3 regions of the Agarivorans albus genome follow, and region 1 is predicted to be linked to each of the others. Evidence: predicted binding sites of a transcription regulator. Region 1 holds the regulator's gene; each other region holds the start of a gene.

Evidence for each region. Region 1 encodes NrdR, which represses ribonucleotide reductase genes. Its sites were predicted from a motif close to AAACACNANATNTNGTGTTT; they were not measured.
Region 2: a site for NrdR is predicted at 6,211-6,230, ahead of nrdD (anaerobic ribonucleoside-triphosphate reductase). Genes of this name have one in related genera too.
Region 3: a site for NrdR is predicted at 4,697-4,716, ahead of nrdA (class 1a ribonucleoside-diphosphate reductase subunit alpha). Genes of this name have one in related genera too.

The regions. Positions count from the first base shown of each region.
Region 1 is NZ_AP023032.1:3,392,595-3,402,801, reverse strand. It holds gene K5620_RS15405 (L,D-transpeptidase family protein) at 67-978, shown strand; gene K5620_RS15400 (Lpp/OprI family alanine-zipper lipoprotein) at 1,025-1,291, opposite strand; gene K5620_RS15395 (ChaN family lipoprotein) at 1,540-2,535, opposite strand; gene glyA (serine hydroxymethyltransferase) at 2,839-4,092, shown strand; gene K5620_RS15385 (ribbon-helix-helix domain-containing protein) at 4,446-4,778, opposite strand; gene K5620_RS15380 (DJ-1/PfpI family protein) at 4,853-5,413, opposite strand; gene nrdR (transcriptional regulator NrdR) at 5,768-6,217, shown strand; gene ribD (bifunctional diaminohydroxyphosphoribosylaminopyrimidine deaminase/5-amino-6-(5-phosphoribosylamino)uracil reductase RibD) at 6,218-7,351, shown strand; gene K5620_RS15365 (riboflavin synthase) at 7,351-8,007, shown strand; gene ribBA (bifunctional 3,4-dihydroxy-2-butanone-4-phosphate synthase/GTP cyclohydrolase II) at 8,072-9,184, shown strand; gene ribH (6,7-dimethyl-8-ribityllumazine synthase) at 9,288-9,758, shown strand; gene nusB (transcription antitermination factor NusB) at 9,774-10,190, shown strand; gene thiL (thiamine-phosphate kinase) at 10,195-10,207, shown strand, end outside.
Region 2 is NZ_AP023032.1:2,305,868-2,316,074, reverse strand. It holds gene uvrB (excinuclease ABC subunit UvrB) at 1-361, opposite strand, end outside; tRNA gene K5620_RS10660 (tRNA-Asn) at 999-1,074, shown strand; tRNA gene K5620_RS10655 (tRNA-Asn) at 1,105-1,180, shown strand; tRNA gene K5620_RS10650 (tRNA-Asn) at 1,215-1,290, shown strand; tRNA gene K5620_RS10645 (tRNA-Asn) at 1,318-1,393, shown strand; tRNA gene K5620_RS10640 (tRNA-Asn) at 1,421-1,496, shown strand; gene K5620_RS10635 (EAL domain-containing protein) at 1,638-3,482, shown strand; gene nrdG (anaerobic ribonucleoside-triphosphate reductase-activating protein) at 3,483-3,953, opposite strand; gene nrdD (anaerobic ribonucleoside-triphosphate reductase) at 3,954-6,074, opposite strand; gene rsxA (electron transport complex subunit RsxA) at 6,420-6,998, shown strand; gene rsxB (electron transport complex subunit RsxB) at 7,008-7,568, shown strand; gene rsxC (electron transport complex subunit RsxC) at 7,569-9,995, shown strand; gene rsxD (electron transport complex subunit RsxD) at 9,988-10,207, shown strand, end outside.
Region 3 is NZ_AP023032.1:3,021,706-3,031,912, reverse strand. It holds gene K5620_RS13665 (hypothetical protein) at 1-755, opposite strand, end outside; gene yfaE (class I ribonucleotide reductase maintenance protein YfaE) at 882-1,169, opposite strand; gene nrdB (class Ia ribonucleoside-diphosphate reductase subunit beta) at 1,169-2,299, opposite strand; gene nrdA (class 1a ribonucleoside-diphosphate reductase subunit alpha) at 2,350-4,635, opposite strand; gene K5620_RS13645 (HAD family hydrolase) at 4,926-5,600, opposite strand; gene ubiG (bifunctional 2-polyprenyl-6-hydroxyphenol methylase/3-demethylubiquinol 3-O-methyltransferase UbiG) at 5,600-6,322, opposite strand; gene gyrA (DNA topoisomerase (ATP-hydrolyzing) subunit A) at 6,528-9,233, shown strand; gene serC (3-phosphoserine/phosphohydroxythreonine transaminase) at 9,340-10,207, shown strand, end outside.

The DNA.
Region 1 (10,207 bases):
GGCTTGTCGAATTTCTAAAGTAATAGTGGTATGTTGGAATCATCACAATTTGACACTGCAGATTAAATGAAACAGATTTTATTGGCCTGTGTTGCCCTATGTATGGCATTTTCAGTTTCAGCCTTAACTTACGATTTACCCGAAGATGGAAGTCGCCTGCTGGGCGGAAACCAATGGCACAGAGTGCAAAAAGGCGAAACTATTGCGCTTATCGCCGAGCGTTATGGTGTAGGTTTTTTAGCGGTAATGGCGGCGAACAAAGGGGTTGACCCTTTCTTACCAGAGGAAGATACAGAGCTTCTTATTCCCACTCAAATTTTGCTACCCGATGTGGAGCGTAAAGGGGTGGTGGTAAATCTTGCGGAATTGCGTTTGTATTACTTCCGACCAAATAGCACTGAAGTAGATGTGTTACCTATTGGCATTGGCCGAATTGGCCGCGAAACGCCAGAGATGAGCACTTACATTAGTCAAAAACGAGAGCAACCTACTTGGACACCTACTCAAAATATTCGTAATGAATATGCAGCTAAGGGGATTATTTTGCCACCGGTTGTACAGGCGGGGCCAGAAAATCCACTGGGTGAATACGCCCTGCGTTTGGCTTATGGTAATGGTGAGTATTTAATTCATGGCACTAACAAAGAGTTTGGTGTTGGCTTGCGTGTTAGCTCTGGTTGTATACGCTTGTTTCCCGACGATATCGAATACCTGTTTTCGCAGGTTAATCTGAAAACGCCAGTGAGGATCATTAATCAATCGATTAAACATTCGCTTGAACCTAGTGGCGAGTACTTATTAGAAGTGCACCAGCCGCTTAATCGCTCTGAAGAAGAAGTGACCCAAGCAACTACCTTACAATTGAGTCGTGATGATATTAAGTTTATTACTCAAGCAGGAGTTGACTCGTCGGTGGTGAATCAAGCGCTGAAAAACCAGCAAGGCATTGCTTTGTCGGTAGGTGAAAAACAAGGATAAAAAAAAGGTGATGCTTAGCATCACCTTTTTTCACATCGCTTTAAACTTACTTAGTGTAAGAAGATGCGATGTTGTCGATACGTTCGTTAGCGCGCATCGCTTCAGCTTTAGCTTGGTCAGCACTCATTTGAGCTGACTTAATGTCGCCACTCAAAGAGCTTTGCTCTGCACGAAGAGCTGCAACTTCGTTTGATAGTGCATCAACTTTGTCGCTTAGAGATTGTACGTTGTTTTCTAAAGCGGTAGTGTTTGAAGAACAACCCGCTAGTAAAATGGTAGAAGCAATAGCGCCTGCAACTAAAAACTTATTCATGGTAAGTCCGTCCTTTATATTCAATTCTAACGATTGTTAGCAATCGTTGATTCGTTTAAGCAAAGCTATTCACTGCAATTGAGTGAGCCGCTGGTATGATTATGGCTCAATATGAGCAAGCTGCAAGCGTTTGTTAGTAAAACCAAAAAAAAATAAGGCGAATACAGTTATTTAAGTTGATTTGTTAACATTTATTTAACAAGGGGCGTCGCCGCCTAGAGACATTTTAAGTAACAGCTAGCTAATTGTTAGTTAGCGCTTTTACACTGCTTACTAGATTGTTTCTTAATATGCTTAAATTCTGCTTGCTGATTAGCTTTGTTTTGATAACGCACCGGCAGGCTTTTTACCACAATTAAGTAGTCACCTAATGCTTGTTTTTGTTGCTCGCTTAATTTAATAAACTCACTGTGGTTTATCGCCACTAAAGAACTAACTTTTTTACCTTCAAGACGTTGTTCTACTCTTGAGTAGGTGCCTTGTCGTTGTTCAATATGAAAGTTGCCCACCGTGTGCATCACCTGTTGAGTAGTTTGAGACTGCAGTTGCAGAGTAATAGATTCTGCCATTGTCTCATCCCAAGCTAACATGGCGAAAAAGTGATTTTTGCTTTGTTCGCTATCGCCATGGTGAGCGTTACCAAACAGTCGCTGTTGGTAGGCCGGATCGTTGGTTGTAAAGTCTTGGGCAAGTTTGCTGCGTTCAGATTCTTCTAAGCCCTCTAAATAGCCTAAGCCTTGCTGACCAATACAGCGAACATGCTCGCGAGGCGCATTGGCTGCTACTACCGTAAGTTGTTTATCTTTGGCAAATTCAACTAGCGGCCGGTAATCAGATCGGTAGTTATCCCAGGCTTTGGTTTGTTTGATAAGCCATTCTTCACCTATTTCGTTAGCTAGGTAGCTATCTAATAAAGCTTGTTGGCTGCGATTAAATTGCTCCATCGATAAACTAATTTGGTTTTGTTGCTGATATAAGGCTTCCAATAAGCGCAGCTGTGCTAAGTGGATAGCGGGATGACTGTGGTATTCGCCAAACAGTATTACCTGAGAATCAGCCAGTTGCTTGGCAAGTGATTGGGTGTTTTCAACAATTTGTTGGTCGTTTGGGTTGTACAGTGCGTAGTCATAGTAAGTCTGCAATTGAATATCTGCGGATGGCGTTGCTTGCTCTTTAGGCGGAGTAGCGCTGCAAGCCGATAGAAAGAAAAGTGACAAAATGAGGCCTGAGAGGCGAAGTGACATAATATAAACTCTAATTGTAGATGATAATCATTATCATCTTAACCTTTGTTGGGCTGAGATGTAATGCTTAAATTAACGTGAATTTATTTCATAAAGATCAAAGCAGCTAGTGAGAAAATTGCAAATTTAATCGGCTAAACGCACACTACAGCTTCCAAGGCAGCTAGCGTTTTATTGTTACATTTGTTCATTTGAATAGCGTTAATGGTAAAAAATTTTGCTGTGATCTGAAAAGGACTCAGGTTAGAATGCGCCTTCGAAAAATCACCCACCAACATGTAACAAAAGAGTCAGGAGATACTGATGTTAAAGCGTGATATGAATATCGCCGATTACGATGCCGAATTATGGCAAGCCATTACTAAAGAAGAAGTTCGTCAAGAAGAGCACATTGAGCTGATTGCTTCTGAGAACTATGCCAGCCCACGAGTAATGGAAGCGCAAGGCTCTTACCTTACTAATAAGTACGCCGAAGGATATCCAGGTAAGCGTTACTATGGTGGTTGTGAGTATGTAGATAAAGCAGAAGTGCTAGCCATTGAGCGCGCCAAGCAACTATTTGGTGCCGACTACGCAAACGTGCAACCACATGCTGGTTCACAAGCTAACTCAGCTGTATTTATGGCTTTGCTTAAAGCAGGTGACACAGTACTAGGCATGAGTTTGGCTCATGGTGGTCACTTAACTCACGGTGCAAGCGTAAGCTTCTCAGGTAAAATCTACAACGCCGTTCAGTACGGGATTAACCCAGAAACTGGCGAGTTAGACTATGCAGAAGTTGAGCGTTTAGCTAAAGAACACAAACCTAAAATGATTATTGCTGGCTTCTCAGCCTACTCAGGTGTGGTTGATTGGCAGCGTTTCCGCGATATCGCAGACGAAGTAGGTGCTTACCTGTTCGTAGATATGGCGCACATTGCTGGTTTAGTGGCAGCTGGCTTGTATCCAAACCCAGTGCCAGTTGCAGATGTAGTAACAACTACTACTCACAAAACACTAGCTGGCCCACGTGGTGGTTTGATTTTGGCACGTGCCAACGAAGAAGTAGAGAAGAAGCTTAACTCTGCAGTATTCCCAGGTGGTCAAGGCGGTCCTTTGATGCATGTTATTGCTGCAAAAGCGGTAGCGTTCAAAGAAGCGATGGAGCCAGAGTTCAAGCAATACCAACAAAACGTATTAGATAATGCCAAAGCTATGGTTGCTGTACTGCAAGAGCGCGGTTATAAGATTGTGTCTAACGGTACAGAAAATCACTTGTTCTTGGTTGATCTCATCGACAAAGACATTACTGGTAAAGATGCCGACGCGGCACTAGGCCGTGCAAACATCACAGTAAATAAAAACTCGGTTCCAAACGATCCGCGTTCTCCATTCGTAACCAGTGGTTTACGTATTGGTACTCCAGCAATTACGCGTCGTGGCTTAGATGTAGCTGCTTCTAAAGAGTTAGCTGGTTGGATTTGTGATGTATTAGATAATTTACAAGACGAAGCGGTAATTGAGCGCGTTAAAGGCCAAGTGTTAGAACTTTGCCAGCGTTTCCCGGTCTACGCTTAAGTAAGCATGTAAACGTCAGGGATTGACGAGATAAAAGAAAGGAGGCTTTATGCCTCCTTTTTTGTATTTGTTTGTTAGTAAAACTACGGATTATTAAGACTAAATGTGAATAGGAACACAAACCAAGGAGGGATAGGCTGGGTTTTAGCCTGAGAATTAGACAGTTGGTACTGAAATTGCTCAGTTTTTAAGACCTAATTGATAAGTCAAATTACCAGCGCTAAAGGGTAATTGCAGAAGAGAGAGAATCACCATGGACATGAATCCTGTGGCTAGTGCAAAACGATTAATGATTATGCAGTTTGTAATTTGGGGCAGCTTTATGTTGTTCATCATTTCTTAATGTTTGCAGATTAAAGATATCCCTTGGCAATGGAATTGCCTGATTCCGCTTGTTTAAGCGAAGGATTAGTGAGTGTTAAGCGCTTGCCTTGATTAAGGTGAGTAGTACAGGCCACTCTAAGTAAAGATGTAAAATTACCTACCTTTTCTTCTCGTTGTAATACCTCATGGTAAATTTGTGTTAAAAAGCCCGCCAAACTAAGGTTAGCCTCATCGGCTATTTGCTCCAGTAGCTGCCAAAATATTGCTTCCAAACGAATACTGGTTACTACGCCATCTAAACGCACCGACCGAGACTTCAATTCAAACAATTCCGCTTCGGCGCCAGAATAAATTTCACACATTGGCAATCCCACCATGATCAAACCGAAGTCTAATCATGGTATACAAAATCAACTTTTGCCGTTTCAATTTAGTATTAAGCCAATAGCTTATTGAATTGCGCTAGCCATTGCGGGTGAGCAGGCCAAGCTGGTGCGGTGACCAAGTTCCCATCGGTAAGGGCTTGGTCAACGGCAATATCTGCATAGTCGCCGCCAGCAGCTGTCACTTCAGGCGCACAAGCTGGGTAGGCAGAAATGTGTCTGCCAGAGGCAATACCTGCCGCTGTTAATAGCTGTGCGCCATGGCATATTGCCGCTATCGGCTGTTGTTTAGCGGCAAAGGCTTGAATTATTTCTAATACCTTAGCATTTAAGCGTAAGTATTCCGGGGCCCGTCCGCCGGGCAATAATAGCGCGTCAAACTCCTCGGTATCGATGTCAGCAAAATTGCCGTTGAGAGTGAAGTTGTGCCCCGGTCTTTCGGTATAGGTTTGATCGCCTTCAAAGTCATGGATGGCGGTTTTAATTTGTTCGCCAATGCATTTCTCTGGGCAAGTTGCGATAACTTCGTGACCTACCATTTGCAGTGCCTGAAATGGCACCATTAACTCATAATCTTCAACAAAATCACCTGCAATAATCAGTATCTTCGCCATGACGCTTTCCTTAACAAGTTGTTTACATTTCTAGTGCAGCCTAACTTGAGCGGTAAGCTAAGCGGTAGTAATTGGTTACTACGCAAGCGCTATTTGCTTATATAACAAGCTTAATTTTAATCTAATCAGACTCTTAACAAGCTAAGGGCTAAACAGTAAGTATTTGGCTCAGTGATTAAACTGAGAGCTAATTCTCATTTTTTCTTCCTTTACTAAGTTAGCACCATTCTCTTTAGATAAGACCTTACCCAAATAAAGGAATTGTGGGCATTTTCGATAGTTACGCTTTAGCTAACCTGTACCTCTGACGGTTTAGCAGATAAAATTGCCGGATACTCGAATAAGGGATCGCCCATGCATTGTCCATTTTGTTCTGCTCATGAAACTAAGGTTATTGACTCGCGTTTGGTTGCCGATGGCCACCAAGTAAGAAGGCGTCGTGAATGCTTAGAATGCCATGAGCGCTTCACTTCTTTTGAAGTGGCCGAGTTGGTAATGCCGCGAGTGATTAAAGGCAATGGCATTAGAGAGCCTTTTAACGAAGAGAAAATGCGTGCTGGTATGATGCGTGCGTTGGAAAAACGCCCAGTAAGCGTTGACCAAGTAGAGCAAGCGGTAAACAAAATTAAGTCGCAGCTGCGGGCGACTGGCGAGCGTGAAGTTGCTACAAAATTCATTGGCAAGATTGTTATGGAACAGTTGATTGGCCTAGATAAAGTGGCCTACGTGCGTTTTGCTTCGGTTTATCACTCTTTTGAAGATATCAAAGAATTTAGTGACGAAATTGCTAAGTTGGAAAAGTAAGTGAGTTTTAGCGTTCAAGATTGCCAGTGTATGGCAAAGGCCATTGCGCTTGCCAAGCGCGGAAAATATACCACGGCACCCAATCCTAATGTGGGCTGCGTGTTGGTAAAAGATGGTCAGATTATTGGTGAAGGTTATCACCGTAAAGCCGGTGAAGGGCACGCCGAAGTGAATGCCGCGGCGGATGCCAAGCAACGTGGTTTTAGCCTAAAGGGGGCAAGCTGTTATGTCACTCTTGAGCCCTGCAGCCATGTAGGTAGAACGCCAGCTTGCGCCACAATGTTAGTAGAACAACAAGTGGCCGAAGTAGTGATTGCCATGGTTGACCCTAACCCACAGGTTGCTGGGCGCGGGATTAAGCGACTTGAAGAGGCTGGCATTAAAGTTCGTACCGGTCTAATGGAGCATTCAGCGCGTGCGCTTAACCCCGGATTTTTGAGCCGCGTTGAGCGTAAACGTCCTTTTGTTCGCTTGAAACTTGCTGGTTCTATCGATGCTAAAATAGCCTTAGCCAATGGCGAAAGCAAGTGGATCACCTCGGCTCATTCTCGCAGCGACGTGCAACGAGAACGGGCCGCTAGCCATGCTATTTTATCCACCGCTACTACGGTTATTCGCGATAATGCCAGCTTAAACGTGAGATTTAATGAGCTCGGTAGCCTTGCTGAGCAACTTGATGAAACACTGCTGCGCCAGCCATTGCGGGTGATTATTGACCGTAAACAACGCTTAGCAGAAGCAGCTCAAGACCTTAATATTTTTAAGAATAGTGAGTCTTTCTGGCTGGCCGGCCATCAATCACAAACGCAACTGCCAGCCGCAAAACAGCTGGTGATTGAAGACACGCCAAATTTTTTGCCGCAATTAATGCAGGAGCTAGCTGAAGCAGAAGTAAATGATATTTGGGTTGAAGCAGGAGCTAATTTTGCTGCAGCCCTGATTCAAGCTAACTTGGTTGATCAGCTTATCTGTTACCAAGCCGGTTTATTGATGGGAGCCGATGCTCACAGTTTAGTGGGGTTTGAGGGATATCAGTCGATGAGTGCGTTAAATTCTTGGCAATGCCTTGAAACTCGCCGAATTGGCCCCGACATTAAAACTATCTGGATCCCGCAAGCACAGGGCACACATTAATGTTTACTGGAATAATTGAAGCCCTAGGCAAGATTTCTCGCATTGAAAAACGCAGTGGTGACGTACGATTAAACATCGCCAGTGCTGGTTTAGATATGTCGGATGTAAGACTTGGCGATAGCATCGCGGTAAATGGTATATGTTTAACCGTGGTCGACTTCAGCAATGAGCACTTTTGCGCCGATGTATCTACCGAAACGTTAAGTTTAACTTCACTAGCTAAATGCAAACAAGGTGACAAGGTTAACCTTGAAAAAGCCATGCTCGCGACTAATCGCTTTGGTGGTCATATTGTCAGTGGTCATGTTGATGGCTTAGCAGAGGTAGTAAGCATTAGCCCCAGCGCACGTGCGATTAATATTTGGCTAAAGGTTCCTAATGATCTGGCGCGTTACATAGCCCATAAAGGCTCCGTAACCGTAGATGGCATTAGCTTAACGGTGAACGAAGTACAGCAGCAACAGCTACGTTTAACGATTATTCCCCATACCGCCGAGCAAACAACCATTGGTGCTTGGTCGCCTGGGCAAAAAATTAACTTAGAAGTTGATGTTATCGCTCGCTATGTGGAGCGTTTAATCGGCTATGCTGATGAGAACACTAACGATTCAAAAATAAATACTGCATTTTTGGCGCAGCACGGCTTTATGAAATAGCTCGCCCAATCAAGATGCGCTAATAACAATAAATACTATCCCCAAAGGTAAGAAAGGTTTTGCTATGTCACTAAGCAGTATCGAAGAAATTATTGAAGATTTACGCCATGGAAAAATGGTGGTGCTAATGGATGATGAAGATCGAGAGAATGAAGGCGATCTCATCATGGCAGCTGATATGGTAACACCAGAGGCCATCAACTTTATGGCTACCTATGGGCGTGGATTGATTTGTTTACCCATGACTAAACAGCGCTGTCAGCAACTAAAGTTGCCACTGATGGTAGATGTTAATACCGAGCAGTTTGCTACTAATTTCACGGTATCTATTGAAGCATCGCAAGGCGTGACTACCGGAATTTCTGCAGCAGATCGCTCACGCACTGTGCAAGCAGCCGTTGCCCGTGATGCTAAGCCTAGTGACATTGTTATGCCTGGCCATATCTTCCCGCTAATGGCGCAAGAAGGTGGGGTACTTACTCGCGCTGGACATACTGAAGCAGGAACTGATTTGGCAAGGTTAGCTGGTCGAGAACCTGCAGCTGTGATTGTTGAGATCCTTAATCAAGATGGCACTATGGCGCGTCGCCCTGATCTTGAGGTGTTCTGTAAAGAACATGGGTTAAAGATGGGCACTATCGCCGATCTCATCGAATACCGTAATAACAACGAAACCACTATTGAGCGAGTAGCAGAATGTAAAATGCCTAGCCGCCACGGTGATTTCAAGCTGATTACCTACCGCGATACCATCGATGAAAAAGTCCACTTTGTTATGCAAGCTGGTGAGATAAAAGAAGATGAGGCCACGCTGGTACGTGTGCACTTACACAATACTTTTAGTGATTTATTAGGCAGTGACCGGGCTGGAAAGATGAGCTGGCCGCTGGATAAAGCGCTAGAAAAAATTGCTCAAGAAAATGGCGTTCTGGTGCTACTTAGTACCGATGATAAGGCCGATAATTTGATTGACCAAGTTAAAGCCTTTGCTCTGCAAGATCGCGGTGAGACTCCAGCCCAGAAACAAGCGCACAGTGCTTCACGTACTGTGGGAGTGGGCTCGCAAATTTTAGCTGATTTGGGTGTAAGTAAAATGCGCTTGTTAAGTTCACCTAAGCGTTATCACGCATTATCTGGCTTCGGTTTGGAAGTGGTTGAGTATATCGACCAAGAATAATCTGAGTTTTAGTGAGAAATTATTTTATTAAGGGCCTAGCAGATTAGTTGTGCTAGAATAGCGCGATTTTTTTGATGGACTCAAAGAAAAGGCAGAATTAAGTATGAAAGTAATTGAAGCAAATTTAGCTACACCAAACGCTAAAGTGGCTATTGTTATCGCTCGTTTTAACAGCTTTATTAACGAGAGCTTGTTATCTGGCGCTGTGGATACGCTAACTCGTCAAGGTGGTATTAGCGATGACAACATTACAGTTGTTCGTGTACCGGGCGCAGTAGAGATCCCACTGGCTGCTAAACGCATTGCAGCAAGCAAAAAGTACGATGCTATTATTGCTTTAGGTACAGTAATTCGTGGTGGCACTTACCACTTTGAATTAGTGGCTAACGAATGCCACAAAGGTTTAGCTCAAGTTATGATGGAATTTGATATTCCAGTAACTTTTGGCGTGCTTACTACTGAGTCTATCGAGCAAGCGATTGAACGCGCTGGCACTAAAATGGGTAATAAAGGTACCGAAGCTGCCCTAAGCGCTTTGGAAATGATCAACTTAGTTGATCAGATAGAAGTTTAATTTGAGGAATTCTCTGTGAAACCAGCTGCACGTCGTAAAGCTAGGCAATTTGCTACTCAAGCAATTTATCAATGGCAGGTGACCAAGGACAGCGTTGCTAACATCGAACATCAGTTCCTAACCGAACAAGACATGAGTAAGGCCGATGTTCCTTATTTTTCTACTCTGCTGACTGGCGTAGTAGCAAACAGCGAAAAGTTAGATGAAGCGATGAGCTCTTCGCTTTCTCGTAAGTTAGAAGAATTAGATATTGTTGAACACGCAATTTTGTTGATTGGTGTTTACGAGCTATTAATGGTGAGCGATGTGCCACCTAAAGTTGTAATTAACGAAGCGATTGAATTAGCTAAGTCATTTGCCGCTGAAGATAGCCACAAGTTTGTTAATGGCGTGCTAGATAAAGTACTACGTTTACAGCAGTTTAAGTCTTAGTTGCATGTCTTCTCAGC
Region 2 (10,207 bases), 1.1 Mb from region 1:
CTGATGCGTCTTTCTCTATGAATGTGTCAGTGGTCGGCACATAGGCTTCAGGTTGATAGTAGTCATAGTAAGAAACAAAAAACTCTACCGCATTATTAGGGAAGAACTCTTTCATTTCGCTATAAAGCTGAGCGGCTAAAGTTTTGTTTGGCGCTAAAACTATGGTTGGTCTATTTTGCTCTGCGATAACATTCGCTACTGTAAATGTTTTACCTGAACCGGTAACCCCTAATAGCGTTTGATGAGCAAGCCCATCTTCTAAGCCTTCTATTAGACTTGATATAGCCGTTGGCTGATCCCCTGCCGGTTTGTATTCCGATATTAGATCAAATGGTTTTTTCACTGCTCTACTACCAATCATCTGAAAGTTTTATCATTGGTCCATTCTACGCAAAACCTAGCGATAACAAAAAGGCGTATTAGTCTTGTACAGAAAATTAGCGTTGTTTAGCAGAGAATATCGCAAACAGAAAATCGATAGCAGATAACCCTAAATTGTGCACAGTAAGAAGATTGTAACGAAAAGTAATGCACAACACTTTTTTTGTAAAAGCAACTACTTTTTTTGTAGGTCAAAAATTGAGCTTTTACACCAATAATTAAATAAGTCATTGAATAATAGCGATTAAATGAAAAACAGATGTAGATCAAATTTAGGCTCGTGCTAGGTATCTAGTGGGCTGTAGCCCATAAGCGACTTTTAATGCACACAGTTATCCACAAAATCAGTGGATAAGTCACGCTAACTACCAGCACCAAAGGCTTTTACATATTGTGCATAATTATTAGGCAATCAAGCTTAGCTATAAAGAAATGTGTTTTTATGAATATTAATTATCTGCGCATTTTTTATACCAGCTGAACAAGTTTCGATCTGTAGTTTGCAACAACTGGATGTAAGTTGAGCAAACAAACAGAAATTGTCATTTTTGACGTAGAATTAGTTGACACTTATAGGGGCAATTATTACTATGCGCCCCGCACTTAAGCAAAGCGATTCCCCAATAGCTCAGTTGGTAGAGCGGTGGACTGTTAATCCATGTGTCGTTGGTTCAAGCCCAACTTGGGGAGCCAAATCTCCTTTGCTAAGTGATAAATCAAGATTCCCCAATAGCTCAGTTGGTAGAGCGGTGGACTGTTAATCCATGTGTCGTTGGTTCAAGCCCAACTTGGGGAGCCAATCTTGATTACAATAGGTCAATACCTTATATGATTCCCCAATAGCTCAGTTGGTAGAGCGGTGGACTGTTAATCCATGTGTCGTTGGTTCAAGCCCAACTTGGGGAGCCAATCATATAACTAGATATACCTTACGATTCCCCAATAGCTCAGTTGGTAGAGCGGTGGACTGTTAATCCATGTGTCGTTGGTTCAAGCCCAACTTGGGGAGCCACTCCTTTTATCTAGTAAGCCTTATAATTCCCCAGTAGCTCAGTTGGTAGAGCGGTGGACTGTTAATCCATGTGTCGTTGGTTCAAGCCCAACCTGGGGAGCCACATTTTTATCACTTCCTGTTATACCCTTTCCGATATTTGTTAATCACTAAATATATTACTTAATCCTAAGCATCTGATAGATAAGTCTAATGTTTGCATGTATCATTATTAGAGATCGCTGATTTATTAAACAGGTAGGATATGAAAGGCCTTAGAACATTTTTTGTTGTAAATGCTTTTTTATTTATCGCGCTATGGATTGCGCTGGTGGGTGTTCATGTACAGTTGTTTAAACTTGATCTGGCCCGTGAAAATCAGCAGATTAACTCCCTGCTCTCTCTGCAATTGACCAGAATTGACCAGCTCAATCAAGAGTATCTAGCAACTTTACGTGATCAACACCAACTTAGTTTTATCTCTACACAGTTAGCTGTTGATAATACTTTGGCATTGGTTGGTGCGCCGCAGCACTGGTTAGTTGACTTAGCCGAACCTAGTAAAACATCAATGCAAACCATTGCAGTAGATAAGTTCCAAGTTAACTTTAAGCCCTCATTTGAATTTGTTAGTGACGGATACTTACGCCTCTATCTAACCATCGCAGCGCTTTGTGCAATGGGCTACATGTTAACCAGCCTTCTTTATATACGAGCTATGTCTCGGGTTAAAAGTAAGCTCAAAAAGCTGGTTAATGCCGATCGATTAGTTGATGAAAAGCCGGTGCTTGGTGCAGTTGGCGAGTTAATTAAGGATCAGAAACAGCAGTTTACTCAGCAAATCCGCCAACAAAAACATGCAATTCAACAATTAGAGAAGCAAGTTGCCCTAGACCCATTAACTGGCCAGTTTAATCGACACTCGTTCCGCCAAAAAATGCAGGAAATGTTAAAGACAACACCTAAAGATACGGTTTTGTTTTTGGTTAGAGCCTCGCAACTTGAAGAAATCAACAAAGCACGTGGTCACCAAGCTGGCGATGACTACATTAGAGATATCGCTAAGATCATCGATGTTAATCGCAAAGATTATTCATCAAGCAGCTTGTTTAGACTTTTGGGAGCTGAGTTTGCCCTGGTATTGCCTAAATTCCCAGCCAGCAGAGTTAGCCAAGTCGCTCAGGCACTAAAAAGCTCTCTAAACGAGTACAGCAACGGTAAGCAAATGCAAAGCGCAGCCTATACCGGCGTAACCGAGCTTAAAAGTGGTGACTCCATTGAACGAGTGATTGCTCGTGCTGATGCAGCCTTGGCTATTGCCCAAAGCCTATCTCCCAATGGTTGGGAAATAGTGCTCGAAGATGACGAAACATTAGAAAGTAGTGAACTACAATGGCACTCAACCATTAGCTCGCTTATTAACAAAAATAACTTCCGCCTAGCTTCACAAGCCATCCAGTCGTTGCATCGCACTATGCCGGCGTACCATGAAGTATTCATTCGTTTTTTGAGTGACAATAACCAGCAGCTTCCTACAGAAACAACCATGGTAATGGCACAACGCCTGGGCATGATATTAGAGCTAGAAAAAGCAACAATTGGCTACATCTTGCATACCATCTCTGGACAAAACGCTGAATACCGCTGGGGGATAAACCTAAGTAAACTTATCTTAACTGACCCAGATTTTTGTTCTTGGCTAACCCAACAGCTACTTACCTACCCTAATTTAAAATCTCGGGTTGTTTTTGAGCTAGAAGAAGAAATTTTGGATATGCATTTGAGCAACGCCAGAAAGCTGTTTGAAGTACTTCGCCGAAACAGTTGCCACACTGCAATTTCAGATTTTGGTAACGGTATTGGCTCTTTTAAATTGTTTAAAGAGCTCAAGCCTAACTATGTGAAGATAAGTAGCGATTTAGTGCAAGCACTAGAAAGTGACAAAGCTAATCAGCAATTCGTGAGTATGCTGGTAGAGGTATCGCATCGTTTAGGTTGCCAAGTAATTGCTCAAGGTGTTGAAACCTTAGAGCAAAAACAGCTACTTGAATCTATGTATGTCGATAGCTTGCAGGGCTACTTAATTTCGCGTCCTGAGCTTATCGCTTAACTACTGAAGGGGTTGGCAGTGAATAATTTGGTTACTACTGCCTCGCCATTGTAATTTTGGGTCGGCCAGCTCTTGTTCAAATTTGCCGTCAATTAAGGTATCAACTTGCTTAACAATTGCCTGCTGTTGCGGGTTTAGTTCTTTAAGTTGATAGCCTGTCCACATCCAAATATCTTTGCCTGCGCACTCTTTTCTAACGCGTTCAACTAATCGTTGTACAGCGTCTAAGTTATCTGGATGTAGTGGATCTCCACCACTCAAGCTAAGCCCTTTACGTCGAATCCTAGAATCGTTCAAATCATTGATAATCTGTTGTTCTAAGTCATCAGTATACGGGTGGCCGGAATCACAGCGCCAGGATTTCTGGTTATAACAACCTCGACATTGATGCTCGCAACCAGCAACAAACAAGGTACAGCGCGTACCTTGCCCGTTAACTACGTCGACCGAATGGTAACTCAAATAGTTCATTTACAGATGTTTCACTCGGCGTTTAACTTCTTCTTGCTTACCATAGTTAAATGGTCGTGCATCAGGGCTACCTAAATAGCCACATACTCGTCGAGTAACAGATACCTTACTGGATTCTGCATTACCACAAGAAGGACACTCAAAGCCTTTACTGGTGCAGTTAAACTCGCCAGTGAAGTCACATTCGTAACATTCGTCAATTGGCGTATTTGTACCGTAATACGGAACGCGACTATAGCTATAATCCCAAACATCCTCTAAGGCCTCAGTATTGTGCTGCATATTTGGGTATTCACCGTAACAAATAAAGCCGCCACTAGTTACTGAAGGATAAGGCTGTTCGAAATCTATTTTGTCAAAGGGGTTTACCTTCTTTTCTACATCTAAGTGGAAACTATTGGTGTAGTAACCTTTATCTGTTACGCCCTCGATTACACCAAACTTTTTGGCGTCTAAACGGCAGAAGCGATCACATAGGTTTTCACTTGGGGTGCTGTATAAACTAAAGGCGTAACCACTTTCTTTTTCCCAACGTAAAGTAGCTTGTTTTAATGCAGTAACAATACCGATAGCTTTTTGTTGTAACTGTTTATTGTCGTAAACGTGTTCACTGTTTCCGTATAGCGCGTTCACAGTCTCATGCAAACCGATGTAACCTAAAGAAATTGACGCACGACCATTTTCGAAGATTTTAGATACATCATCTTCGGCATTTAACCGAACGCCACAAGCGCCTTCCATGTACAAGATTGGGGCAACTTTGGCTTTAACACCTTTAAGGCGAGAGATGCGGCTATCTAAACCATGTTTGGCAACACTTAAACGTTGTTCAAGTAGTTCGAAGAAACGTTGTTCATCACCTTTAGCTTCAATAGCAATGCGGGGTAAATTCAAGCTCACTACACCAAGGTTATTACGACCATCGTGAATGTCTTTACCTTCTTCTTGGTAGTGACCTAAGAAACTACGACAACCCATAGGGGTTTTAAACGAGCCCGTTACTTCAACAACTTTGTCGTAGTTTAAAATATCTGGGTACATGCGTTTTGACGCACATTCCAAAGCTAACTGCTTAATATCGTAACTTGGATCTTCTTTTTTATGGTTTAAGCCGTCTTTAATGGCAAATACCAGCTTAGGGAATACGGCCGTTTTAGCATTTTTACCTAATCCGGCAATACGGTTCTCTAGGATTGAACGCTGAATTAGTCGCGAGGCCCAGCAAGAGCCTAAGCCAAAACCAAAGGTAACAAATGGTGTTTGCCCATTCGCAGTGTGTAGAGTATTTACTTCATACTCTAAAGACTGGAATGCATCATGACATTCTTTTTCGGTTTGTGCTTTAGCGTAAGCTTCGGCGTCGGCTATTTGCCATTTTTTAGCAGTAGCTAAGTGTTTTTCATGGCTTTTGGTGACGTAAGGCGAAAGAATCTCGTCGATGCGGTTAATCGTCGTTCCACCATAAATATGGCTCGCTACTTGAGCGATGATCTGGGCTGTTACTGCAGTTGCTGTTGAAATTGATTTTGGGGTTTCAATTTCAGCGTTACCCATTTTAAATCCGCCGGTTAACATGCCTTCTAAGTCGATTAGCATGCAGTTAAACATTGGGAAAAATGGTGCGTAATCTAAATCGTGAAAGTGAATTTCGCCGGTTTCGTGAGCTTTTACTACATCTCGCGGAAGCAAATGAGTTTTAGCGTAGTGTTTTGCAACAATGCCCGCTAACAAATCGCGTTGAGTAGGAATGACCTTACTGTCTTTATTCGCATTTTCGTTAAGTAACGCGGCATTGCTTTGTTCAACCAAACCACGGATCTCAGCATTTAACACGCTGCGCTTTTCGCGAGCAACGTCGCGGTCGTGACGATATTCAATGTAAGCACGTGCTAAAGTCTTGTTATCACTTTCCATTAAGTAGTTTTCAACAGACGATTGAATATCGTTGATATCTACTTCAGGTAAGTTCAAAAACTGTTCTGTTACTTGTTGGGCAATTTGCAATGCAACTAGGTTGTCCTTAACACCTAAAGCTTCAGCTGCTTTTAGCACTGCATCAACAATCCGCTTTGCGTCGTAAGGTACACGGCTTCCGTCTCGTTTTATCACGACTGTTTTCACGATTTACGCTCCAATTTCACTCACTCATTAAATAAAAAACTGTGGAACCCGCGCCACTAAAGGCTTCTAACAAAGAAACGCTCAAAAAAGCATCCAATGTGATGGTTATCCATATATTGTGGTTAAGGATTTTAGATCCCACTAGATATAGTAGTCGAGAGATTTTAAGGATAAAGCAAATACAAATGATCGAGATCAACCGAAGGGTAAAAAGTAAATTTAACCGCTCAAAAATGATTCACAACTCACAGCAAATTTTTAGCGCCTTTTCCACATTGAAGTCACGGTTGTTATACGCACCACAAACAAGGATAATAGCGGCTCGTTCCGCTGCATCTTATTTAAATGACTGAATATTTGTTGTTATTAATCAGTACCGTACTGGTTAACAATTTTGTGCTGGTTAAGTTCTTGGGTTTATGCCCATTTATGGGTGTGTCCAGCAAAGTAGAAACCGCCATCGGCATGGCCTTAGCAACCACTTTTGTGCTTACCCTTGCGTCAATGAGCTCCTATTTAGTAGAACAATACATATTGTTGCCACTAGATATTGTTTATCTGCGCACCATGAGTTTTATTTTGGTTATTGCCGTTGTGGTTCAGTTCACCGAGATGTTTGTGCAAAAAGCCAGCCCCGCACTTCACCGTGTATTAGGCATTTACCTACCGCTTATCACCTCTAACTGTGCAGTATTAGGTGTGGCGCTACTAAACATTAATGAGCAGCATGATCTATTTGAATCAATTATCTATGGTTTTGGAGCAGCAGCTGGCTTCTCGCTAGTGTTGATTCTGTTCTCAGCAATGCGTGAACGCCTTGTGGTAGCAGATATCCCGCTACCTTTTAAAGGCGCGGCGATCGCCATGATCACAGCTGGGCTTATGTCTTTAGCCTTTGTAGGTTTCACTGGATTAATTAAGTAGTATGTTTAGATGTTAGAAGCACTTATTGCAATCACCCTTCTAGCCTTGGTATTTGGTGGAATACTGGGTTATGCGGCCATCAAATATAAAGTTGAAGGCAACCCCATTGCCGATCAAGTGGAAGCACTGCTACCTCAAACACAGTGCGGACAATGTGGTCATCCTGGTTGTCGGCCCTACGCTGAAGCCATAGCCAACGGCGAAGCAATAAACAAATGCCCACCAGGCGGCGAAGAGACTGTAGTAAAACTAGCAGAATTGCTAGGCGTTGAAGCGATCCCTCTGGATGAGTCAGCCGTAAAAGAAGATGACCGTAAGAAAGTAGCCTACATCGTAGAAGATGCGTGTATCGGTTGTACCAAATGCATTCAAGCTTGCCCTGTAGATGCCATTATGGGCGCAAATAAACATATGCATACGGTTATTACTAAAGAATGTACCGGGTGCGAGCTATGTGTGGCGCCCTGCCCAACCGATTGTATTGAAATGCGCCCAATACCAACAACAACCAAAAACTGGGATTGGAAATTGAACCAAATAGATGTCGCAATCATCGAGGAACAAAAATAGATGGTGGCGTGGTTAGACAAAATTAAACAAGGTTTTACTTGGAACTACAAAGGTGGTGTCCACCCAGAAACCAATAAGCAGGATATCAACTGTGGTAAGCCTGAACTAATCAACTTGCCTAACGAGTTAAGCATACCTGTCCAACAGCATATTGGCAGTGCAGGCAAACTACTCGTAAAAGTAGGTGATAAAGTATTACGTGGACAAGCCTTAACTGAATCTCAGTTCTTTCAAGCGCCACCAGTTCATGCGTCCCTTTCCGGTGAAATCATCGCGATTGAACCAAGAGTTTCTGCGCATGCTTCAGCCATTCCTGAATTAAGTGTCGTTATTCGCGTAGACAAAGCGCAACAAGACGCGCAATGGCCAAGCCCTCTGACTGATGAAGAATTAACTCCAGAAGCGATTTGCCAACGCGTTCATTTATCGGGTATTTCCGGTATGGGGGGCGCTGGCTTCCCTACTGCTTTAAAGATTACTCCGCATAAACCTTTAGACGTACTGATTATAAATGGCGCAGAATGCGAGCCCTATATTTCGGCCGACGATTGTTTAATGCAGAACTATGCGGCTGAGATTATCGGTGGTGTGGCCTTACTGCAAAAAGTACTCAAACCAGCGCTTACCATAGTTGCCGTCGAAGATGACAAACCCAAAGCCATTAAAGCGTTAGAAGCGGTTGGCAATCAAGATATCATCATTCGAAGCATCCCTACCAAATATCCCTCTGGTGGTGAAAAGCAACTTATCCAAGTGCTTACTGGAAAAGAAGTTAAAGCTAACCAGCTACCTATTGACCTAGGCATGCTAGTGCAAAATGTCGGCACAGCTTACGCCGTGTATCAAGCTGTAACGCTAGGCGAACCGCTAATTTCTAGAGTTGTCACCCTTGCCGGTGATTTAGTCACCAGTCCTAGCAATTACTGGGTGCCGATTGGCACAGCAGTAAGCGATGTGATCAACAAAAAACTACAGGGTGAGCCTAACGCGCCAACCATTATGGGCGGTTCGATGATGGGCTTCATGCTCCCCAGCAACCAAGCACCGGTGGTAAAAACAACTAACTGTCTGATTGTTAACAATCCGATGGCAGCTGAAAATGAATCACCGTGTATACGTTGCGGTGAATGTGCTCAAGCCTGCCCAATGGGCTTATTACCTCAGCAGTTGTATTGGTACGCCAAAGGGGATGAACTAAACAAAGCGCGCGATTTTAATATAATGGATTGCATCGAATGCGGAGCCTGCGCCTTTGTTTGTCCAAGCGAAATCTCTTTGGTACAACACTACCGAACAGCAAAAGCTAAAATACGCAGCGAAGATATTGCACAAAAAGAAGCCGACATAGCCAAACAACGCTTCGATGCACGCCAAGCTCGTTTAGAAAAAGACAAATTAGAACGTAAAGCGAAACACCAACAAGCCGCTTTGCGTAGACAAGCTCAAACAGAAGACAACGCTAAGCAAAATAAACCTGATCCTGTCGCAGCGGCCTTAGCAAGAGTCAAAAACAAGCAAGCCGCCAGTCCAGCAGCAAAACAAGACGAAACTGGTGAATGGGTACCAGATAATCAAGCGGCCATAGCTGCTAGAGAAGCTCGCAAAGCTGAGCGAAGAGCCCAAAAAGAAGCCAACGAGAGTAAAGCCAGCGCTAACCCGGCAGTCGCTGCGGCCATCGCGCGTGCTAAAGCTAAAAAGCAGACTGATAACAGTGAATCGATAAACGAGTCTAAGCCTAGCGCAAACCCCGCAGTAGCAGCGGCTATCGCGCGCGCTAAAGCCAAGAAACAACAAAATCAAGATAACGAAACTACCGCTGAAGACAACACAGTTGAATCAAGTAATTCAGCTGTGGCTGCTGCCGTAGCTAGAGCTAAGGCGAAAAAAGCACAAGCTCAGCAACAATTTGAACCAACAACCGCCACTAATCCGGCCGTAGCCGCCGCTGTAGCAAGGGCTAAAGCTAAAAAACTGGCTAACAAAGAGGCAAGTGCGGATCAAGCCGACGACAATCTAAATAAGCCTGCGGCTAAATCTTCAGCAAACCCTGCTGTTGCCGCAGCAATAGCCAGAGCTAAAGCAAAAAAAACCGCGCTAGCAGCAGCCGACGAGTCTGTTGATACCGGTAAGGCAAACAATCAAGATGATGAAGCTTTAGAGGTCCCTCTTGCTCGAGAGCAATCGGTTCAACAAAATACTCAAGATAGTACTACTAGTAACAACAACGCTAAGGCTAAGGCCATCGCAGCTGCGGTTGCAAAAGCTAAGGCCAATAAGAAAGCGGAGGACGCAACTGAAGCGCCCACGCCCGCAACCGTAGAAAAGCCAGCCAAAAAAGTTAACCCTGCAGTCGCCGCAGCAGTTGCTCGCGCTAAAGCTAAAAAACTAGCAGAACAACAGCGCGAAGAGAAAGATACCAATGAATAGCACTAGCATAAAAAGTTCACCTTTCGTTAGAAAGCCCTTAAAAACAAAAACATTGATGTTTTGGGTGATTCTTTGTCTTTTGCCAGGTTTATTAGTTCAAAGCTTTCATTTTGGAATAGGCACCATAACCCAAGTATTACTGGCATCTATGGTTGCAGTGCTAAGTGAAACCTTAGTTCTTATATTACGTAAGCGACCTGTTTGGCCAACCT
Region 3 (10,207 bases), 370 kb from region 1:
TCTATTGGTGTATTGCTTTCGGTTTGTTGTAACCACTGTACCAAGCTTTGAGTATTTTGTTGGAAGCCCTGTTCTAAGCCAGCAATTTGTTGTTTGGTTTTAAGCATTTCTTCAACATTAAGCGGCGAGCGTTGCACCATATTTATGAGATAAGGCGTAAGTATACTTGCTTGTTTCATGTAGCTATCGTTTACCGGTACCGGTGATAACCTTAAGTTTTGTTGGCGTTCTAGTTGGCCGCAGATATGGTTGGCTTTAAGCAGCGCCACAGTTTGCTGAATAATTTGGTTGGTATCAAAACCTTCACCATACATCTCATGAATGCCAGTAGCTAAATCGTGCTTAGCTAACCGTACTTTGTGAAAGGTGAGTTGCTCTCGGGTAAATAGCCTAACTCGGCTAGGTGCTGCTGGTCGCGGCACAATAATCGCAATCTGATTACGTTTTTGCTCAAAGTACAAATTGGCTATCGCATGTTGTTGCTCGCTAATGCTGATGAGTTGGCCGCTAATTTGGCAGCCCACTGATTTAGGAACATCTCCTAAATGGCTGGCACTGACATATTGATGCGGGTAGTCGGGTAGTGCTTGAATTTGTCCTAGTTGGCGCTGCATAAAGTGAGTCGCGATAGCCGCGCGACATATCGCGTTTTCACCAATCGCAGGCGGATTCAATACCTTCCAGCCAATCAACACAGCGGTAAGCAGCAACAAGCTGCTACTAATTGCTATTAAGGGTTGACGCCGAATGATCATGTTGGCCTCACAAGACAAAGAAAAACACAGATAGTTAAGTTATCTGTTAGTTGCCGAAAAACTAAAGAGATTATTGAAAGTATAGTCCATACATCGCGTAGTTAAGGAGCAATGTAAGGACTACTTTTAGGCAATTTGGCGCTTGAACGGAGGTTGTTCGGCTAACTCAACAATGCCTTTGGGCTTGCTACAACAGCTAAGAATTTGCCCTTTAGGAATGTTAGCTAAAGGCGTGTGGCTATATTCCACTTCGCCTTTTACTAGGGTGGTTCTGCAGGCGCCGCATACACCTTCGCGGCAATGATACTCCGGCGTAAAGCCAGCTTGTTCATACGCTTCTAAGATGCTTTTGTGGTGGCTATCAACCACCACTTCTATTCCGCCTGCAATAACGCGGCCTTCTTTTTGAGACATTACAGCTCAAAGTCCTCGAAGTCGTCGATATCAATACTAGAGTCAATTTGCCCTACTAAGTAAGAGCTGATCTCTGCTTCTTGTGGTGCCACTTGCACGTTGTCTGATACCAACCAAGAGTTAATCCAAGGGATAGGATTGCTGCGATCTTCAAAGCAAGGTAACAAACCAACTGCTTGCATGCGGGTATTGGTAATGTATTCAACGTATTGGCATAGAATGTCTTCATTTAACCCAATCATCGAGCCATCTTTGAACAGGTATTTTGCCCATTCTTTTTCTTGCTCTGCGGCATCGGTAAACATGCGCCATGCGTCTACTTCACACTCGGCAGCAATTTCGGCCATTTCTGGATCGTCTTTGCCTTCGCGCATTAGGTTAATCATGTGCTGAGTACCGGTTAAATGCAGTGCTTCGTCACGGGCAATTAGCTTGATGATTTTGGCGTTACCTTCCATTAACTCGCGCTCTGCAAAGGCAAATGAACAGGCAAAGCTTACGTAGAAGCGAATCGCTTCAAGTACGTTTACCGACATTAAGCAAAGGTATAACTTTTTCTTAAGCTCTCGCACAGTGATGTCATGAACAACACCATCAACCTCATGCTCTCCTTCACCATGCAGGTGGTAAATAGAGGTGGCTTGAATCAGATCGTCGTAGTAGCCGGCAATGTCGTTAGCGCGTTTGATGATCTCTTCATTTTCCATGATGTCATCAAATACTTCACCTGGATTGCCCATTACATTACGGATAATGTGGGTGTATGAGCGAGAGTGAATGGTTTCACTAAAGGCCCAAGTTTCAATCCAGGTTTCTAACTCTGGCAAACTAACTAATGGTAACAACGCCACGTTAGGCGAGCGGCCTTGAATACTATCAAGCAGTGTTTGGTACTTAAGGTTACTAATAAAAATATGCTGTTCGTGAGCCGGCAGCTTGTTGTAGTCAATACGGTCACGGCTTACGTCTACTTCTTCTGGTCGCCAGAAGAAAGACAGTTGTTTTTCGATTAGTTTTTCAAAAATCTCATGACGTTGTTGGTCATATCGGGCCACGTTTACAGGCTGACCAAAGAACATGGGTTCTTTGGTAGCATCGTTGGCATTTTGAGTAAAAATTGAGTAGCTCATCTACATTTTTCCTAAAAATTTCTTAATGCGCTTTAGCGCGTAAACTTGGCTTAAATCTTACATGCTCCGCCAGCGCAATCATCATCTTCTGGCTCTGGCTTCAGGTCGTCTTGTTGGTCGCTAGCACCGTCGCGGGTGTTATGGTAGTACAGCGTTTTAACCCCATATTTGTAGGCGGTTAGCAAGTCGGCAATTAATGCTTTCATTGGAACGCGGTTACCTTCATAACGGCTTGGGTCGTAGTTAGTGTTGGCCGAGATACTTTGGTCAACAAACTTCTGCATTAGGCCAACTAGCTGCAAGTAACCTTCGTTACTAGGAATGTCCCACAGTAATTCGTAGTTGTCTTTAAGTGCTTCAAACTCTGGCACAACTTGTTTCAAAATACCGTCTTTACTGGCTTTAACGCTAATAAAACCGCGAGGTGGCTCAATACCGTTAGTGGCATTTGAAATCTGGCTAGAAGTCTCTGACGGCATTAAGGCAGAAAGCGTTGAGTTACGTAAGCCGTGAGTCACAATCTCTTCACGTAGCTCTTCCCAGTCGTAATGCAAAGGCTCATCGCTAAGCTTGTCTAACGACTGTTTGTAAGTATCGATAGGCAATACACCTTTCGAGTAGGTCGTCTCGTTAAACATTGGGCAAGCGCCTTGCTCTTTGGCTAAGCGCATAGAGGCCTTAAGCAACCAGTATTGAATCGCTTCAAAGGTGCGGTGAGTCAGGTTGTTGGCACTGCCATCGCTGTACTTAGTGCCATTTTTAGCTAGGTAGTAGGCGTAGTTGATAACACCTATCCCTAAGGTACGACGGCCATCAGAGCCCTTCTTAGCGGCTTTGATAGGGTAGTCTTGATAATCTAGCAGGCTATCTAGAGCACGAACAGCAAGGTCAGACAGCTCTTCTAACTCATTTAAGTCTTCAATAGCGCCTAAGTTAAAGGCCGAAAGTGTACAAAGGGCAATTTCGCCATTTTCATCATGTACGTGTTGTAGCGGCTTAGTTGGTAAGGCAATTTCTAAACATAGGTTAGATTGGCGAACCGGTGCTTGTGCTGGGTCAAATGGGCTGTGAGTATTACAGTGGTCTACGTTTTGAATGTAGATACGACCCGTTGAGGCGCGCTCTTGCATTAGCAACGAGAATAGGTCAACAGCCTTAATTTGCTCTTTACGGATGCTTGGGTCTTGCTCGTATTTCACATACAAGCTTTCAAACTTGTCTTGATCTTCAAAGAAGGCATCGTAAAGCCCTGGTGCATCACTTGGCGAGAATAGGGTGATGTTTTCACCTTTTACCAAGCGTTGGTACATCAGCTTGTTAAGCTGCACACCGTAGTCCATGTGACGAACTCGGTTATCGTCTACACCACGGTTGTTTTTAAGTACTAAGAGTGATTCTACTTCTAAGTGCCAAAACGGGTAGAAAATAGTGGCTGCACCGCCGCGAACGCCGCCTTGAGAACAACATTTAACTGCTGTTTGGAAATACTTATAAAACGGAATACAACCAGTGTGGAAGGCTTCACCACCGCGAATTTCACTGCCTAGGGCGCGAATACGACCTGCGTTAATACCAATACCTGCACGTTGAGAAACGTAAGTTACGATTGAAGAAGCAGTGGCATTAATTGATTCTAAGCTGTCGCCACACTCAATCAATACACAAGAGCTAAACTGGCGAGTTGGGGTACGTACCCCCGACATGATTGGCGTAGGTAAAGAGATCTTAAATTTAGACGTCGCATCATAGAAGCGACGAATGTAATCAAGGCGAACCGACTTGTCGTAGTGAGCAAATAAACAGGCTGCTACCAAAATATACAAGAACTGGGCACTCTCGAAAATCTCACCAGTAACACGGTTTTGTACTAGGTATTTCCCTTCAAGTTGCTTAACTGCCCCGTATGAGAAGTCCATGTCGCGCCAATGGTCGATAAAGTCGTCCATTTGGGCAAATTCTTCAGGGCTGTAGTCTTTAAGCAAATGCATGTCGTAGCGGCCAGCTTCACACTGTTTTACTACGTGGTCGTAAAGCTTAGGTGGTTCAAATTGACCATAGGCTTTTTTGCGTAAATGGAATACTGCTAAACGCGCCGCCAAAAATTGGTAATCTGGCGTTTCTTGAGAGATTAAATCTGCCGCAGCCTTAATTATGGTTTCATGAATATCTTTAGTGGCCATGCCATCGTAGAACTGGATATGAGACTTAAGTTCTACCTGCGATACCGAGACATTTTTAAGGCCTTTAGCGGCCCAAGTTATCACTCGGTGAATCTTGTCTAAGTTGATCGCTTCTTGTTTACCGCTGCGTTTGGTTATCAGAAGATCTTTATTCATGAAGGGGAGGCCCTGTTATCCTAATTTCGCTACTGCTGATCTAGTACTGCTATTTTTCCTTAGCCACTAGATATAGTGTTTTCAAATTTTATGGATACAAGATAATGAGGTTTTGGCTTTTTCGCAAGTCTTGGCAAAGTTGAAGATATTGTGTATAACTTGCAAATAACTCGGCTATGTTAGTAGTTACTAACTAGCTATCTATATAAGCTGACTAAGCTTGCATTAATGCAAGTTTTTTTTCGTAAAATTTTACTCAAAAAATTTATTTTTATAAAACTTGAACTTGCTTACAAATCGCCCAGCCAGTCGATTATTGTTTGTTCGAGCTGTTCACTTTTTTGGCAGTGAATATTTGCAGCCCATTGCTCAACTTTGTCTTCTTTAGAGAGATAACCCCAAAGGGCCAATAGGGTAGTCATATTGGTATTATTGCCCGCCTGAATATCGCGTTCAGCATCGCCCACATATAAGCAGTTCTCTGGCTTAACCTTTATGATTTGGCAAGCCAATAGCATTGGGGCAGGATCGGGCTTACGCAGTGGCAGTGTATCGCCGCCAACCAATACGCCAGACTGTTCAAACTCGGGGAAGAAGCGAAGTAACTGCTTACTTAAACCCTCGGGTTTATTGGTAATAACTCCCCAAGGAATCTGGTGTTGGTTAAGCCATTGTAATGTTTGTTTAATACCGGGAAAAAAGTCGGTGCCTTGGCAGATGTTTTGCTCATAGTAGTCAAGCAATTGTTGGCGTAATTCAGCTTGGGGCTGCTGCTCCCAAGTGCTGCCAAAGCCTGCTTTTAGCAAACCGATAGCGCCGTGAGAGCTAAGCTGGCGCGCTTGGGCTAAGCTGAGCGGCGCTTGTTGGTGTTGTTCAAGCACATAGTTAGCAGCAGCGCCTAAGTCTGGTGCAGTATCAAGTAAGGTACCATCAAGGTCGAACAATACCGCCGCTTGCTTATTCATTATTGCTCCGGTTTAGCTAGTTGCACCATGTAGTTAACATCTACGTTTCGACTTAAGCGAAAGCTTTCAATAATAGGGGTAAATTGCACACCACTAATGGCTTCACTACGTAAGTTGCTTTGGTCGGCCCATGCTAGTAGCTCGGACGGGCGAATGAATTTGTCATGCTGGTGAGTGCCATCGGGAACAATTTTTAGTAACTTCTCGGCAGCCAGAATCATATAAAGGTAGGCTTTTGGCGTTCGGTTAATAGTAGAGACAAATACTTTACCGCCCGGTTTAACCATGCTGGCACAAGCCGCAATCACTGAGCCTGGGTCCGGTACGTGCTCTATCATCTCCATGCAGGTTACTACATCGTAGTGCGCTTGATGGGCTTCGGCATGCGCTTCTGCAGTGGTTTGTAAGTAGTTAAGTTGGCTACCGGTTTCTAAAGCATGTAGCTTGGCAACTTCAATTTGTTCTTTGCCCATATCAATAGCAGTAACGTCTGCACCACGAACCGCCATGCTTTCGGCTAAAATGCCGCCACCGCAGCCCACATCGAGTACTTTTTTGCCAAATAAGCCTGCCGCGCCGCGCTCAATATAATCTAAACGCAGTGGATTGATTTGGTGAAGGGTTTTGAATTCCCCTTGTTTATCCCACCAACGTGAGGCTAAGCCTGCAAAATGTGCAATTTCTTGATGGTCAACATTTTCGTTGCTTTGAGGGTGTTCCATAAACTTGTCAATCCACGTCAGTATTTGTAGGCATTATAAGAACTTGTTCATTGCAGTCACTAGCTTTTGTTCAATTCTTGAGTTTTTTCATTTTTCTAACTGAAAAGAGCGACATCAAGCCTGTTAAGGCCGTTATTTTATGGTAAAGTTTGCGATTACGCTGAGTAATTGTAAAAAGCAATAAAAACGAAGGATTTTGTCGTCTATGAGCGATCTTGCAAAAGAGATTACGCCGGTCAATATTGAGGATGAGCTAAAGAGCTCATATCTTGATTACGCCATGAGCGTTATTGTGGGGCGCGCCTTGCCAGATGTACGTGATGGTTTAAAACCAGTACATCGCCGGGTGCTTTACGCAATGAATGTTTTGGGTAACGACTGGAATAAACCCTATAAAAAATCTGCCCGTGTGGTAGGTGACGTAATTGGTAAATATCACCCACATGGTGATAGTGCTGTTTACGATACGATTGTTCGCATGGCGCAGCCATTTTCGCTGCGTTACATGTTGGTAGACGGTCAAGGTAACTTTGGTTCGGTGGACGGCGATTCTGCGGCGGCCATGCGTTATACCGAAATCCGTATGGATAAGTTAGCCCACTCTTTACTGGCCGACTTAGAAAAAGAAACCGTAGACTTCGTACCTAACTACGATGGTACAGAGCAAATCCCTGAAGTACTGCCAACTCGAGTTCCTAACCTATTGGTTAATGGTTCTTCTGGTATTGCGGTAGGTATGGCGACCAACATTCCACCACACAACTTAACCGAAGTGGTTAACGGTTGTTTGGCAATGATTGAAAACCCAGACATCACTATTGATGAGCTGATGGAATTTATTCCAGCGCCAGATTTCCCTACTGCCGGTATCATTAACGGCCGTGCTGGTGTTATTCAAGCTTACCGCACTGGTCGTGGCAAAGTTTCTATTCGTGCTAAAGCCGAAGTAGTTACCGAGAAAAATGGTAAAGAAACCATTATTGTTCACGAAATCCCTTACCAGGTGAACAAAGCTCGCTTAATCGAGAAGATGGCCGAGCTGGTTAAAGATAAAAAGCTAGAAGGTATTTCTGCTCTACGTGATGAGTCTGATAAAGACGGTATGCGTATTGTGGTTGAGCTTAAGCGTGATGCTGTGGGCGAAGTTGTACTAAACAACTTGTATTCACAAACGCAAATGCAGGTATCTTTTGGTATGAATATGGTGGCCTTGGATAACGGCCAGCCTAAGATATTCAACCTGCAAGAAATGATCGAGTGTTTCATTCGCCACCGCCGCGAAGTAGTTACACGTCGAACCGTATTTGAATTGCGCAAAGCGCGCGATCGCGCCCACATCCTTGAAGGCTTAGCCATTGCGCTAGCTAATATCGATGAGATTATTGAGCTAATCAAAACCTCACCAACGCCTGCTGAAGCAAAAGCTGCATTAGTGGCTAAAGGTTGGGATTTAGGCGCAGTATCAGCAATGTTAGAGCGTGCTGGTGATGACGCGGCTCGCCCAGATTGGTTAGAAGCTGAATTTGGTATTCGTGATGGCCAATACTTCATCACACCAATTCAAGCTCAAGCAATTCTAGACTTACGTTTACACAAGTTAACCGGTCTAGAACATGAAAAAATCATTGGCGAATACAAAGACCTGTTGGAACTTATCGCCGAATTACTGCACATCTTAAATAGCCCTGAGCGTTTGATGGAAGTAATTCGTGACGAACTTATCGAAGTGCGTGAGCAGTTTGGTGATGAGCGTCGCACCGAGATTTCTGCCAACAGTGCTGATATTTCTCTAGAAGACTTAATTAACGAAGAAGACGTGGTAGTAACCCTATCTCACGAAGGCTACGTTAAGTACCAACCATTGACTGAGTACGAATCTCAGCGCCGTGGTGGTAAAGGTAAAGCAGCAACTAAGATGAAGAATGAAGATTTCATCGAGAAATTGCTGGTTGCCAATACTCACGACACCGTACTGTGTTTCTCAACGGTAGGTAAAGTTTACTGGATGAAGGTTTACCAGCTGCCGCTGGCGAGTCGCCAAGCACGTGGTAAGCCAATTGTTAACTTACTTCCGTTAACCGAAGATGAGCGCATCACCGCTATCTTGCCAGTACGTGAGTACGAAGAAGACAAGTTCATCTTGTTTGCTACCGCTAACGGTACCGTTAAGAAAACTCCGCTAACAGCATTTAAACGTCCGTTATCAAGTGGTATTCGTGCTATTAACCTTAATGATGATGACAAGCTAATTGGCGTAGATATTACCAACGGTAATAACGAAATCATGCTGTTCTCTGATGCAGGTAAAGTGGTTCGCTTTAACGAGAAGCAACGTGATAGTGAAACTGGCGCGGTGAAGCTGGACCCAGAAACTGGCGAAGAGCTATTGGCATTGCGTCCAATGGGTCGTACCGCTGCTGGTGTTCGTGGTATTTCACTTGATGCTGGCCAGAAAGTGGTATCGTTGATTGTGCCAACCGGTGACGGTGATATTCTTACCGCTACAGAAAATGGTTACGGTAAGCGTACCAAGCTTGATGAGTACCCAGCTAAGAGCCGTGCAACTAAAGGTGTTGTTTCTATTAAGGTGAGCGAGCGTAACGGCCTAGTGGTTGGTGCGGTTCAGGTAACCGAAGCGCAAGAAATGATGCTAATTACTAACGGTGGCACCTTGGTGCGTACTCGAGTAAATGAAGTTTCTCTAGTTGGTCGTAATACGCAAGGTGTTACTTTAATCCGTACTTCTGAAGATGAGAAAGTGGTAGGCCTTCAGCGTATCGATGAAATTGAAGAAGACGAGTTAGAAGAGCTAGCCGAAGGCGAGCAGGCGGCTGAGGTAAGTGATGCAGCACCAAGCGAGGATGCACCAAGTGCAGACGATGCTGGTGAGGCAGAGCCCGATCAGCAGTAAGCTAAAAATATAAAACAACGGGCGGCTTTTAGCCGCTCGTTTTAGTTTAAATAGATTATATGAACCACTTAAGTGGTCGCACACAACATAGAGTAAGAGATGTAGCATGGACAAAATCTATAACTTTTGTGCTGGTCCTGCGATGTTACCTGAAGCGGTAATGAAGCAGGCGCAAGCCGAGTTTTGTAACTGGCAAGGTCTAGGTGTATCGGTGATGGAAGTTAGTCACCGTGGTAAAGAATATATCGCTATGGCCGCCGAGGCCGAGCAAGATCTCCGCGATTTATTAAATATTCCAGATAACTACAAAGTGCTGTTTTGCCAAGGTGGTGGACGTGGTCAATTTGCTGCTGCGCCGCTAAACCTATTAGGTGATAAAAAGTCAATCAGCTTTATTACTACTGGCCAGTGGTCTAAAGGTGCAGTAGCTGAGGGTGAAAAGCACGCCCAAGCGAGTGTATTTGACGCGCTAAGTAGCAATGAGCAAGGACAAATCAGCGTAAAGCCAAGCGCTGAGTGGCAATTAGATAAAGATGCCGCTTATGTTCATTACTGCCCAAATGAAACCATCGAGGGCATTGCCATTGATGACATCCCCGATGTGGGAGACATGGTATTAGTCGGCGATTTCTCTTCAACGATTTTGTCGCAACCTATTGATGTGAGTAAGTTCGGTTTAATTTACGCTGGCGCGCAAAAGAATATTGGCCCTTCGGGTTTAGCGATTGCTATTGTGCGTGACGATTTACTGGATAACGCTCACCCATTAACACCAAATATCTTTAACTACAGCTTATTAGCGGGCAGTGATTCCATGTTTAATACCCCGCCTACCTATTCATGGTATTTAGCTGGCTTGGTGTTTAAATGGTTAAAGCAACAGGGTGGATTAACTGCAATGGCTGAGAAAAATGCAGCTAAAGCCGAGTTACTTTACTCATATATTGATAGTAGTGATTTCTACCAAAATAATG